DNA from 3 places in the Streptomyces sp. NPDC048349 genome. Region 3 is predicted to be linked to each of the others. Evidence: riboswitches for the same ligand, from Rfam matches in the RefSeq annotation. Region 3 holds a riboswitch; each other region holds the start of a gene.

The links. Region 3 has a riboswitch for cyclic di-AMP ahead of AB0D44_RS05935 (M23 family metallopeptidase). Riboswitches for the same ligand answer to the same signal wherever they lie in the genome.
Region 1: linked by a shared signal. The riboswitch ahead of AB0D44_RS13435 (transglycosylase family protein) and the one ahead of AB0D44_RS05935 (M23 family metallopeptidase) in region 3 are both predicted to bind cyclic di-AMP.
Region 2: linked by a shared signal. The riboswitch ahead of AB0D44_RS21575 (LysM peptidoglycan-binding domain-containing M23 family metallopeptidase) and the one ahead of AB0D44_RS05935 (M23 family metallopeptidase) in region 3 are both predicted to bind cyclic di-AMP.

The regions. Positions count from the first base shown of each region.
Region 1 covers NZ_JBEZLA010000019.1:73,278-77,600, forward strand. Annotated here, with positions in the region: gene eno (phosphopyruvate hydratase) at 1-954, opposite strand, end outside; gene AB0D44_RS13435 (transglycosylase family protein) at 1,238-1,930, opposite strand; cyclic di-AMP (ydaO/yuaA leader) riboswitch at 1,934-2,106, opposite strand; gene AB0D44_RS13440 (transglycosylase family protein) at 2,383-3,444, opposite strand; gene AB0D44_RS13445 (cytochrome P450) at 3,548-4,323, opposite strand, start outside.
Region 2 covers NZ_JBEZLA010000039.1:30,610-34,932, reverse strand. Annotated here, with positions in the region: partial or broken gene AB0D44_RS21580 (tyrosine-protein phosphatase) at 1-707, opposite strand, end outside; cyclic di-AMP (ydaO/yuaA leader) riboswitch at 1,000-1,197, shown strand; gene AB0D44_RS21575 (LysM peptidoglycan-binding domain-containing M23 family metallopeptidase) at 1,202-2,242, shown strand; gene AB0D44_RS21570 (SGNH/GDSL hydrolase family protein) at 2,406-3,191, shown strand; gene AB0D44_RS21565 (MBL fold metallo-hydrolase) at 3,301-4,323, shown strand, end outside.
Region 3 covers NZ_JBEZLA010000006.1:83,665-87,987, forward strand. Annotated here, with positions in the region: gene AB0D44_RS05920 (GNAT family N-acetyltransferase) at 1-361, opposite strand, end outside; gene AB0D44_RS05925 (HPr family phosphocarrier protein) at 546-827, shown strand; gene AB0D44_RS05930 (GntR family transcriptional regulator) at 1,056-1,736, opposite strand; gene AB0D44_RS05935 (M23 family metallopeptidase) at 1,939-2,736, opposite strand; cyclic di-AMP (ydaO/yuaA leader) riboswitch at 2,749-2,908, opposite strand; gene AB0D44_RS05940 (pitrilysin family protein) at 3,115-4,323, opposite strand, start outside.

The sequences.
Region 1 (4,323 bases), on a different contig from region 3:
GTTGGTGACGAAGAGGTCGTCGCCGACGATCTGGACCTTGGCGCCGAGGCGGTCGGTGATGGTCTTCCAGCCCGCCCAGTCGTCCTCGAACAGCGGGTCCTCGATGGAGACCAGCGGGTACGCCTCGACGAGCTCGGCGTAGTAGTCGGTCATCTCGGCGGCCGAGCGGGACTGGCCCTCGAACTCGTACTTGCCGTCCTTGTAGAACTCGGACGCGGCGACGTCGAGCGCGAGCGCGATGTCCTTGCCCGGGGTGTAGCCGGCCTGCTTGATGGCCTCGATGATGAGGTCGAGCGCGGCGCGGTTGGACTCCAGGTTCGGGGCGAAGCCGCCCTCGTCACCGAGACCGGTGGACAGGCCCTTGGTGTGCAGGACCTTCTTGAGGGTGTGGTAGACCTCGGCACCCCAGCGCAGCGCCTCGGAGAAGGACTCCGCGCCGATCGGCGCGATCATGAACTCCTGGATGTCCACGTTGGAGTCGGCGTGCGAGCCGCCGTTGAGGATGTTCATCATCGGAACGGGCAGCAGGTGCGCGTTCGGGCCGCCCAGGTAGCGGAAGAGCGGGAGGTCCGAGGCCTCGGACGCGGCGTGCGCGACGGCGAGGGAGACGCCGAGGATGGCGTTGGCGCCGAGCGAGCCCTTGTTGTCGGTGGCGTCCAGGTCGAACATGGCCTGGTCGATCAGGCGCTGCTCGGTGGCGTCGTAGCCGACGAGCTCCGGGCCGATCTGCTCGATGACGGCGAGGACGGCCTTCTCGACACCCTTGCCCATGTAACGGTTGGGGTCACCGTCACGGAGCTCGATGGCCTCGAAGGCACCGGTGGAGGCGCCGGACGGAACTGCAGCACGGCCGGTGCTGCCATCGTCGAGGCCCACCTCGACCTCGACCGTGGGGTTGCCTCGGGAGTCCAGGATTTCCCGGGCTACGACGACGTCGATGGACGGCACGAGCATCTCCTTCTGGGATGTGACGCTGGGTGTGCGGCGGCATCAGGCCGTGGGATGGCCTTGCCGCCTAGAGCCTAACCGGCTCCGGGCACTCGGCCCGCCGACCGCCCGGGTCCTGGGACGAAAAAGGGTCCGAATACCCCTCTTCCGGGACATAGGGCTCTTGATCCTCGTGGTTCCGGCCGTCCACGCACCACCGCCCGGCGCGTGGGGGAGACGCGCCGGGCGGGGTGTGATGGTGCGTGATGACGCCTGTTGCCCAGGGACTGCGCGGCCGGGGCCGCGGTGTTCAGCTGAGCTTCAGCTTCTGACCCGGGAAGATCAGATCGGCGTCCGAGACGATGTCCTTGTTCAGCTCGAAGAGCTTCTCCCAGCCGCCCTGCACGCCGTTGGCCTCGGCGATGGTGCCCAGGGTGTCGCCGGACTTGACCTCGTACGAGCCGTTGCCGGTCTTCGGGGCCGGGGCCTCGGAGCGCTCGGAGCGGGTGGTCGGGGCCTCGGAGCGCTTCGTCTCCTTCTTCGGCTCGGCCTTCTTGGGCTGGGTCTGCTTGGGCTGGGTCTTCTTCTCCTGCTTGGGGGCGGCCTCGGTCGAGCCGCCGCCGGTGTAGGAGGAGTTCGACAGGCCCACGCCGCAGGACGGCCAGGCGCCCTTGCCCTGGCCCTTGAGGACCTTCTCGGCGATGGCTATCTGCTGGGCCTTGGAGGCCTGGTTGGCCTGCGGGGCGTACGACTTGCCGCCGTACGCGGCCCACGTCGAGGACGAGAACTGCAGGCCGCCGTAGTAGCCGTTGCCCGTGTTGATGGACCAGTTGCCACCGGACTCGCACTGCGCGACCTTGTCCCATTCGGACGCGGTGGCGGCGCCGGCGGTGCCGGCGGCCATCAGGGGGGCGGCGACGGCCACACCGGCGACACCGGCGAGCGTGACGATGCGGACGGCCTTGGAACCGCGGCGGTGCTTGCCCTTGCCGGAAAGCAGCATGGAGATTCTCCTCACCGACGCCTACGAGGTGAGCTGTCGGGTTCGGGCGAGTGAGTTGCCCGGCCGTGCGACCTAGCGCACGTCTTGACCCCTAGCCGGTGGCGTGACCGTCTCTCAACGGCCGCTCCCGGCGCCTACCTTGGTTCCCCCGCTCCTGCCTTCGGCGCGTGACGCGACGACTGTTCCCCCCGTCCGCCGGCAGGATTCGGCGATGCGGTCGAAGGAGCTCGCGGTGGCGAGCGATTCAGAAGGTAAACAGGTCCCTCCCCGATGTTCAACGAGCCCCATCGGGGAGAAACGGCCCCTACTTGCGCTCCTCGTACGGGCGTTTGCGCAGGTGAGGGCGGGGTTTGCAGAAGCCCCCCGAGGGGACACGCCAGTTGACCGGAAGAGACACATGTCTCACTTACAGAAAACGGACAATCAACTCTTTACGGCTGCCCGAAGTGCCCTTATTCGGCGGTTAGATCCAGGTTCTGGCCGGGCTTGATCAGATCGGCGTCCTCGCCGATGACCTGCTCATTGGCCTTGTAGAGCGCGTTCCAGCCGCCCTCGAGTCCCTTGGCGTCCGCGATCGCGGCCAGGCTGTCGCCCGACTGGACGGTGTAGGTGGGCTCCGACGGGGTGTCAGAGGCGGCCGGCAGCTCGACGGCCGGCGCACCTCGGTGCTTGCCGCTTCCCTCGGCAGCCGGGGCGGCCGGTGCGGTGGGGTCGGCCGAGGCGTCCGGGGCGCCCGGAGTCGCCGGTGCGGTCGGTGCCGTGGGGTCGGCCGGGCTCACGGGGGCCCCGGGGGTCACCGGCGGCAGGCCCGGGGTGACCGGCGGGGTGACCGGCGGCTCGGTGGTGCTGCCGCCCGGGTCCACGGGGGTGGGGGGCACGGTCGGATCCGTCGGGGCCGGCGCCGTGGTGGGGGCGTCCGGCGAGGGCATGACGGGCAGTCCGAGGGAGGGCGCGAGCGGGCCGTCGGGGAGCGCGAAGGACGGGCTGCCCGAGGGGCTCGGCGCCGGCTGCGTCGGAGCGCCGAAGTCCGTGGAGGGCTTGCCGCGCCCGGTGGTGGGCACGGTGTCGTCCGGACGGGAGGGCGCGGTCACGGTGCCGGAACCGCCGGGCAGGCCGGGGTCGACCTCCGCCGCGGCGCCCTGGCCGTCCAGTCCGGCCGAAGCCGCGCACAGCGGCCAGGCCTGCGGGCCCTGCGAGGCCAGCACCCGCTCGGCCACGGCGATCTGCTGGGAACGGCTCGCCAGGTCGGCCCGCTCGGCGAAGTCGAGTCCACCCGCGTTCGCCCACTGCTCCTGGGTGAACTGCAGGCCGCCGTACTGACCGCTGCCGAAGTTGGCGCTCCAGGCGCCACCGCTCTCGCATTCGGCGACCTTGTCCCACGTGGACGTGTCGGCCGCGCCGGCGCTGGTGGCGGCGAGCAGCGGCAGAGCCAGAGCGGAGCCGGTGACTCCGGCGGTGACGACTATCGCGGGCACCTGACGGGGGCGTCTGTGGCGGCCGTTCCCGGAACGCATGAGGCTGCACCTTTCGCATAACGGCTGGGTAACGGCAGAACCTAGCGGCCTTCGAACGGTTGTCACAACTCCGGCCGGGAACTGACTTCCGGTCAGTCGCGCTTCAGATGTTTCGGGGTGTGAAGCGCACGGGAAGGGTGCGCAGGCCACGCATGATCAGTCCGCCGCGCCAGCGCAGCTCCTCGGGCGGAACAGCCAGTTCCAGATCTGGCAGACGCGTGAGCAAAGTCGCAAGCGCGGTCTGTCCCTCAAGTCGCGCGAGCGGAGCGCCCAGGCAGTAGTGGATGCCGTGGCCGTAGCCGAGGTGCTGGTTGTCCGTCCGGGAGAGGTCGAGGGTGTCCGGCTCGGCGAACCGCTCGGGGTCGCGGTCGGCGGCGGCGAGGACGACCAGGACCGGGTCCCCGGTCGCGACCGACTGCCCGCCGAGGGTCAGCGGTTCGGTCGCGAACCGCCAGGTGGCCAGCTCCACGGGGCCGTCATAGCGCAGCAGTTCCTCGACGCCGGTCTCCAGCAGGCCGCTCTCGCCGGCCGCGAGGGAGGCCTGGAGCCGCTCGCGTTCGCCGGGGTTCATGAAGAGGGAATGGACGCCGTTGCCGATGAGGTTGACAGTGGTTTCGAAACCGGCGAAAAGCAGGATGAAAGCCATGGCCGTGGCCTCGGCCTCCGTCAGATGGTCGCCGTGGTCGCTCGCGCGGATCAGATCGGAAATGAGGTCATTGCCCAGATCGTCCCGCTTGCGGTGGATGAGCTCGCCGAGGTAGGTCCGCATCTGCTTCACGGAACGGGCGACTCCGCCGCGCGGGCCGCCGCGGTGGCGGATCATCATCCCGGCCCAGTCGCGGAAGTCGTCCTGGTCCTCGCGCGGTACGCCGAGCATCT
Region 2 (4,323 bases), on a different contig from region 3:
CACTGCTCGTCGATGGTGTCGAAGGCCGCGGTCAGGTACTCGGCCCGGGCGTCGAAGAGCGGCGCGAGGAGCTCCGTCACCTCGGCGGAGCGGGCCTCCTGCGCCCCGCTGCTGCGGCGCACCCGGTAGCGGCGGTGCGGGGCGTTCGACTCCAGGTAGTCCGCCACGATCGCCTCGCGCTCGACGCCCAGCGCGAGCAGGACGACGGCGATCGACAGGCCCGCCCGGTCCTTCCCGGCGGCGCAGTGCAGCAGGGCCGGGACGCTGTCCTCGGCGATGGCGTGCACCACCCGGCTGTGCTCGGCGGTGCGGTGCCGGATGATCGTGCGGTACGACTGCGACATCCGGGCCGCGCCCTTGCCGTCGCCCAGGACGGAGCGGAGCTGCTCGAGGCCGCCGTCGCGGACCATCTTCCAGAACTCCCTGCCGTCGGCCGGGTCCGACAACGGGATGTTGACGTTCCGCACGCCGGGCAGCTCGACGTCCGGACCCTCCAGGGCGTGGTCGGCGTCGTTGCGGAAGTCGAAGATGGTGTGGAGCCGGAGCGATGCGAGGAACTCTGCATCGGTTTCGGTGGCATGTGCGAGATGTCCGCTTCGGAACAGTCGTCCCGTCCTGACCTGTCGTCCGTCGGAAGTCGGCAATCCGCCCACATCGCGGAAATTGCGCACTCCGGACAGTTCCGGCTCCTGTATCCGCTGGGTCAAAGCAGCTCCTCCGGTTCGTGGTGGGGCATCTGTCCGAATTGAGTCGGTTGGCTCCAACTTGCCATATCCGGCGGCGAGATCGGACACGGCCCCGTGAGCCAGATCATACGGTGACCGTGAGTGCCTGATCGCGAAAGTCGAATGGCCCGGCCGGAGCGGTTGTTGACGGTGTGGAATGGACGCAGGGTGACCGGAATTCCGTCGATCCCTCATGCCGGTGATTCCTTTTGGAAATTCATGGCTTGTTCCGTGCGGCCGGACTCGATTACCTTCGCGATCGATCCGGGTGGACCGCCTAATCCTGCCGCCTCCCGGAAACCGCACCCGACTATTCACGCGCGCGGCAGGAGCGGGGGAACCAGGTAAGCCGCTGTTCCGGATCTTCCCTCCGGAGCCGCTAGGGGTGAAGTCGTCCATGTTCCGTTCATGTACGGCCGGACATCTCCAGTCCGAACCCGACAGCTCACCTCGCAGGCGACGGAGAGGAATTCGCCATGCCTGCAAAGGGTAAGCACCGCCGTCCCAAGTCCCGTTCCCTTTCCCGCGGTCTCGCCGTCGCCGGCACCGGTGGTGCGGCCCTCGCGCTGCCCCTGATGGGTGCCGCCGGCGCCAACGCGGCCACCGCTCCGGCCGCCGCCCCCGCCACGGCCCCCGCCCTCGCCGTCGCCCCGCAGCTCCCCCTCGCGCTCCAGGCCGCGCCCGCCGCCGTGGAGGCCGCCCCGACCGTCTACACGGTCGTCCCCGGCGACTACCTCTCCAAGATCGCTGCCGAGCGCCACCTCGAGGGCGGCTGGCACAAGCTGTACGCCGACAACCGCGAGGCCGTCGGCAGCAACCCCTCCCTGATCCACCCGGGCCTGAAGCTGACCCTCGGAGCCAAGGGCCGGCCGGCCCCGGCCGACGCGGCTCCGGCCGAGCCGTCCGCCGCCAAGCCCGCTCCCGCCAAGCCGGCTCCCGCCAAGCCCGCTCCCGCCGAGCCGGCTCCGGCTCCGGCTCCCGCCGAGCGGTCCTGGACCGGTTCCGGATCCTCCGACGAGGGCCCCTCCGCCGAGCAGGACGCCCCCGCCCCGCAGCCGAAGCGCCAGCCGCAGAGCAGCGGTTCCTCCACCGAGGCCGAGGCGCCCAGCGGCGCCGGCTTCGTGGCTCCGGTGAGCGGCGGGATATCCACCCAGTACAAGGTCGCGGGCGCGATGTGGTCCTCGGGCTACCACACGGGCGTCGACTTCATCGCCAGCTCCGGCACCACCGTCAAGGCCGTCGGCGCCGGCACCGTGGTCTCCGCCGGCTGGGCCGGGGCGTACGGCAACGAGGTCATCATCCGGCACGCGGACGGCAAGTACTCCCAGTACGGCCACCTCTCCTCGCTGTCCGTCTCGGTGGGCCAGAGCGTCACCGCCGGCCAGCGCATCGGCCTCTCCGGTTCGACCGGCAACTCGACCGGCCCGCACCTCCACTTCGAGATCCGCACGACCCAGTCCTACGGCTCGGACATCAGCCCGGTGAACTACCTCCGCTCGAAGGGCGTCACCATCTGACGGCAGCCGCCGCCGGAGCACGGACACGCGCCAGGCCGGGGCCCGAGGGGGGTCCCGGCCTGGCGTGTACTTATTCCTTATCTCCCGCGTGGTATAGATCACGGTCCGTCAACCCCTGCTTACGTTGGCGTAGGTCGTGTGCGCGGGTGAAGGATGTCGTTCCGTGGCAGCGACGACGACGACACTCAAGACCATCGGCTCGTACGCGGCGATCGGGGACAGCTTCACCGAGGGCGTGGGGGACCCGGGACCCGGGGATTCTTATCTCGGCTGGGCGGACCGGCTCGCCGTGCTCCTGGCCGACCAGCGTGACGAACACGACTTCCGGTACGCGAACCTGGCCGTGCGCGGCCGGCTCCTCGACCAGATCGTGGCCGAGCAGGTCCCGCGGGCCAAGGAGCTCGCCCCGGACCTCGTGACCTTCTGCGCGGGCGGCAACGACATCATCCGGCCCGGCACCGACCCCGACGACGTGGCGGAGCGGTTCGAGGCCGCCGTCGCCGACCTCACCGGGTCCGTCGGCCTGGTCATGATCACCACCGGCTTCGACACCCGGGGCGTGCCGGTCCTCAAGCACCTCCGCGGCAAGGTCGCGACGTACAGCGCGCACGTGCGCGCCATCGCCGACCGCTACGACTGCCCGGTGCTCGACCTGTGGTCGCTGAAGTCCGTACAGGACCGGCGCGCCTGGGACACCGACCGGCTGCACCTCTCGCCCGAGGGCCACACGCGCGTGGCGCTGCGCGCCGCGCAGGTGCTCGGGCTGGACGTGCCCGCCGACCCCGACCAGCCGTGGCCGCCGCAGCGGCCGCGCGGCTCGGTGGACGTGACCCGGGACAACATCCAGTGGGCGCGCGAGCACCTGGTGCCCTGGATCGGGCGCCGGCTGCGCGGGGAGTCCTCCGGGGACCACGTCGAGGCGAAGCGCCCCGACCTGATGCCCCTGTAGGGAGCCGCAGACGGGGACGGGGACCGCAAGCGGAATCCTTCGGGGGAGGTGTGCGTTGGGAAGGTCGTAGACCGACGACCGTCCCGACCCCATTCCCCCAGGAGGCGCCTTGACCGGCTCCCGTCCCCCGCGTCCCCTGCGTCCGCGGCTGCGTGCCCTGCGGCCCGAGGCCTTCGGCGCGGACCCCGCCGGCGCCCGGCTGGAGCGGATCCACAACTCACCGAACTTCGCCGACGGCGTCTTCCAGAACCCGCTCGGGGCCCGGACCAGGCCGTCGGGGTCGATGGCGGAGTTCGCCAAGACCTACTTCCAGCGGGAGCAGCGGGTCCGGCGCACCCCCGGCGCGCCGATCCCCGTGTATCCGACCACCCTCGCGGAGCTGGCGAAGCCGCCCGCGAGCGGACTGCGTCTCACCTGGATGGGGCACTCCAGCGTGCTCGCCGAGATCGACGGGCGACGCGTGCTGTTCGACCCGGTGTGGGGCGAGCGGTGCTCGCCCTTCCCCTTCGCCGGGCCCAAGCGGCTGCACCCGGTACCCGTGCCGCTGGCCTCGCTGGGACCGGTCGACGTCGTGGTGATCTCGCACGACCACTACGACCACCTCGACCTGCCGACGATCAAGGAGCTCGCCGGTACGGACACGGTCTTCGCCGTCCCGCTGGGCGTCGGGGCGCACCTGGAGCGCTGGGGCGTGCCGGCCGACCGGCTGCGCGAGCTCGACTGGAACGAGACCACCGAGGTCGCCGGGCTCTCGCTCACCGCGACGCCCGCCCGGCACTTCTGCGGACGCGGGCTGCGCAACCAGCAGCACACCCTGTGGGCCTCCTGGGTGGTCGCGGGGGACGAGCACCGGATCTACCACAGCGGGGACACCGGCTACTTCCCCGGCTTCAAGGAGATCGGTGCCGAACACGGGCCCTTCGACGCCACGATGATCCAGATCGGCGCGTACTCGGAGTACTGGCCCGACATCCACATGACGCCCGAGGAGGGCATGCGCGCCCACCTCGACCTCCAGGGCGGTGCCCCGCACGGGACGATGCTGCCGATCCACTGGGGCACCTTCAACCTGGCCCCGCACCCGTGGGACGAGCCGGGTGAGGGGACCCTAGCGGCGGCGCAGGGGGCCGGC
Region 3 (4,323 bases):
GGGCGTCCTGGACCAGGAAGGCGACCTCGGCCTCGTCGGCGGGGGCCGAGGCGGGCCGGCCGTCGGGGCCGATGCGGTCGTAGCGGACGGTTCCGATGAACTCCCCGCCGATGGTCGCCGCGAGGCCGACGCGGTCCACGTAGTCGTGGTGCGTGAACCGGTGCACGTCGCGGTCGGAGAGCCGGGGGTACGGGGCGAAGAAGCGGTAGTACTTCGACTCGTCGGAGACCTGCTCGTAGAAGCTGACCAGCCGGCCCGCGTCGGTGGGCGTGATGGGCCTGATCCGGGCGGTGCCGCCGTCGCGCAGGACGACGTCCGCCTCCCAGTGGGCCGGGTACGAGGGGTCCGACTCGGTGGTCATGGGCCTACCTTACGGCCGGAAACCGCCTGGCAGCGTGCGCGCGGCGCATCAGGCACACTGGGGCAAAACGGTGCAAGCTGGGGAAGGTCGAACGGCGGAAGATCCGGGCCGGAGGTCGGTCGGAGCATTCCGGACGTCGTGAGAGACTGGTCTAGACAACCGTAAGAACCTGAAGGGCATCACCATGGCAGAGCGCCGCGTCAACGTCGGCTGGGCCGAGGGCCTGCACGCTCGTCCCGCCTCGATCTTCGTCCGTGCGACGACCGCTTCCGGCGTCCCGGTGACCATCGCCAAGGCCGGTGGCGACCCCGTCAACGCCGCTTCCATGCTGGCGGTTCTGGGCCTGGGCGCCCAGGGCGGCGAGGAGATCGTCCTCGCGTCCGACGCCGACGGCGCCGAGGTGGCGCTGGACCGCCTCGCGAAGCTGGTCGCCGAGGGTCTCGAGGAGCTCCCCGAGACCGTCTGACCCTTCGGGTTCGACACCGCCGTCGACCGCACCGCCGCAGCGACCCACACGGTCCACGCGGTCCACACGCGAAAGCCGCGGCCCCCGCCATCCGGGAGCCGCGGCTTTCGCGTGTACGCAGGGGAATTCCACTCCGCAGGAATTCGGCGCACCGAATTCGCGCCACCGGAATTCCGGCAGCGGCGCACGCAGCGGTGCACGGATATACCCCTTTGTATACGGCGCCTGTTAATGACGGCCGCTCGACATGTTTACGGCAGGTTGCGAAGTCCTCACGGCCGCCGCCCGCACCCGCGGCCGGTGCGCGCCCGCCGCCCGTTCGGCGTGGACGGCCGCCAGCGCCCGCGCCCGCTCCGCGTCCCCCCGCGCCACCGCGTCCACGATCGCCCCGTGCTCGGCCCAGGAGTCCACCGGCCGGGAAGGCGCCTGCACCACGTACATCCACGCCAGCTTGTGCCGCATCTGCGTGAGCAGCGCGATCAGGCCCGGACTCCCGGACGCCTGCGCCAGGGTCTCGTGGAACCAGCCGCCCAGGGAGCGCAGATCCTCTGCCTGGCCCCGCCTGGCCCGCTCCTGGCCCAGTCTGACCAGCCCACGCAGCACCTTGAGGTGGGCCTCGGTGCGCCGCCGGGCCGCCCTCGCGGCGGCCAATGGCTCCAGCAGCATCCGCAGCTCGAGGAGGTCGGCGGCCTCCTGCTCGGTCGGCTCGGCGACGCAGGCACCCGCGTGCCGCCGCGTGGTCACGAACCCCTCGGACTCCAGGGTCCGCAGCGCCTCGCGCACCGGCACCCGCGAGACTCCGTACCGGCGGGCCAGCACCTCCTCGGTCAGCCTGCCGCCCGGTTCGAAGACCCCGGAGACGATGTCGTCGCGGATCGCTGTGCATACCGCATGCGCGGGAATACGCAAGACCGGACCTCCGCTATTTCCGATTTTCCACTGCACGCCAACGGGACGCGCATATCCATGACGTGCATGCGCGTGCCGCGACTCTATTGCAACACACGATAATTTCCGAGAGCAGCCGGAAATGACGAACATGTATCCGGCGCAGCGGCACGAAGGCCCCGGCTCGGGGAGCCGGGGCCTTCGGTGGAGCGGTGGGCTGCGGTCAGAGGCTGACGCCGTGCGAGCGCAGGTACGCGATCGGGTCGATGTCCGAGCCGTAGTCGGCACCGGTGCGGGCCTCGAAGTGCAGGTGCGGGCCGCTGGAGTTGCCCGTCGAGCCCGACAGGCCGATCTGCTGCCCGGGGGTGACCTGCTGGCCGACGGAGACGCTCAGCGAGGACATGTGCCCGTACTGGGTGTACGTACCGTCGTTGTGCTTGATCACGACGTTGTTGCCGTAGGCGCCGCCCCAGCCCGCCTCGACCACGACGCCGACGCCGACCGCGTGGACGGAGGTGCCGGAGGCGGCGTGGAAGTCGATGCCGGTGTGGCTGCCGGAGGACCACATGCCGCCGCCCGCCTTGTACTGCGTGCTGACGTACGAGCTGTCGAGCGGCGAGACGAAGGTGTTGAGGCGCTTGCGCTCCTCCTCGCGGGCGGCGCGCTCGGCGGCCTCGCGCTCGGCCTTCGCCTTGGCCTCGGCGAGGCGCTTGGCCTCGGCGGCCCGCTGCTTCGCGTCGGCCTCGGCCTGCGCCTTGGCGGCGGCGTGCTCGGCGGCACGCTGCTGGGACGCGGCCTGGTCCTCGATGTCACCCGCGAGGTCCTCGGCGACGACGACCGCGCCGAGCGCGTTGTCCGAGGCGGACTGGGTGTTGCCGTTGTCCGCGGCGAAGGCCGGGGCGGCGAGGGAGCCGACGACACCAGTGGTGGCGAGGGCGGCTATGCCGGCGTAACCGGCGGTCTTGCGGCTCAGACGACTGGAACCACGGTGCTTACCGGCGGCACGACTGCCAAACGCCATGAAGGGGCTGATCCTTTCCTTCCCTCTCGCCTACCGGGTTAGCTGACGGGTTCGGAGCAGGAAGGTCTCCTACGGGCCTCCTCTTGCGAGGCGGTCCGATTCACCCCAGGGACTGATGTGGGTCCCCGGCTCCCCAGGCTCGCGCCTGACGGGGACTCGGCGATCGCTGCCCGGTGCCGCGGGTGCGGCGGGTACAACTGACGGACAGCACGGGTGACGCTAGGCGGATCATCAGTCAATCGCCAAACAGACACGCCTTTTTGTTGCGTACGCCACACCACATAAAAGCAGCCTCTCCGCTAAACGGACAAAAAGGGGCCCCGGCGGACAAGCCCGCCGGAGCCCCTCGTGCCACGGCCGGTTGCGGCCGCAGTGCGGTCAGTTGGTGACGACGCTCACGTCGCCGATGCCCAAGGCCCGCACCGGTTCCTCGATCTGCGCCGCGTCGCCCACCAGCACGGTGACCAGCCGGTCCGCGGGGAAGGCCTTCACGACCGCCGAAGTCGCCTCCACGGTCCCGGTTTCGGCGAGCTGCGCGTACAACTGCGCCTGGTAGTCGTCCGGCAGCTCCTGCTCGACCTGGTCGGCCAGGGTGCCCGCGACCGAGGCCGCCGTCTCGAACTTGAGCGGGGCCACGCCCACCAAGTTCTGGACCGCCACGTCCCGTTCGGCGTCGGTCAGACCGCCCTCCGCGAGGGTGCGCAGCACCTTCCAGAGGTCCTCGAGCGCCGGGGCGGTGTTGGGGGTGTCCACCGAGCCGCTGATGGCGAGCATGGAGGCGCCCCTGCCGTCGGCCGTGGAGCGCAGCACCTGGCCGAAGGCGCGCACGCCGTAGGTGTACCCCTTCTCCTCGCGCAGCACCTTGTCCAGGCGGGACGTCAGGGTGCCGCCCAGGCAGTACGTGCCGAGCACCTGGGCCGCCCAGACCCGGTCGTGCCGGTCCGGCCCGATCCGGCCGATCAGCAGCTGCGTCTGGACCGCGCCGGGCCGGTCCACGATGACCACGCGGCCGGTGTCGTCGGCGGTCACCGGCGGAACCGGGAGGGGCTCGGCGGTGTCGCCCGTCCACGTGCCGAGGGTGTCGGCGAGGACCGCGTCCAGATCGATGCCCGTCAGGTCGCCGACGACCACCGCGGTGGCGGTGGCGGGGCGCACGTGGGCCTCGTAGAAGGCGCGTACGGCCGCGGAGTCGATACGGGCGACCGTCTCCTCGGTGCCCTGGCGCGGGCGGGACATGCGCAGGGCGGCGGGAAAGAGCTCCTTGGAGAGCTCCTTGGCGGCGCGGCGCTGCGGGTTGGCCAGCTCGTGCGGGATCTCGTCGAGCCGGTTGCGCACCAGGCGGTCGACCTCCGCGTCGGCGAAGGCCGGCGCGCGCAGCGCCTCGGCGAGCAGGCCGAGCGCCTTGGGCAGCCGGGAGGCCGGGACCTCCAGGGAGACGCGCAGGCCCGGGTGGTCGGCGTGCGCGTCGAGGGTGGCGCCGCAGCGCTCCAGCTCGGCCGCGAACTCCTCGGCGGAGTGCTTGTCGGTGCCCTCGGACAGGGCGCGGGCCATGATGGTCGCCACGCCGTCCAGGCCCTCGGGCTCGGC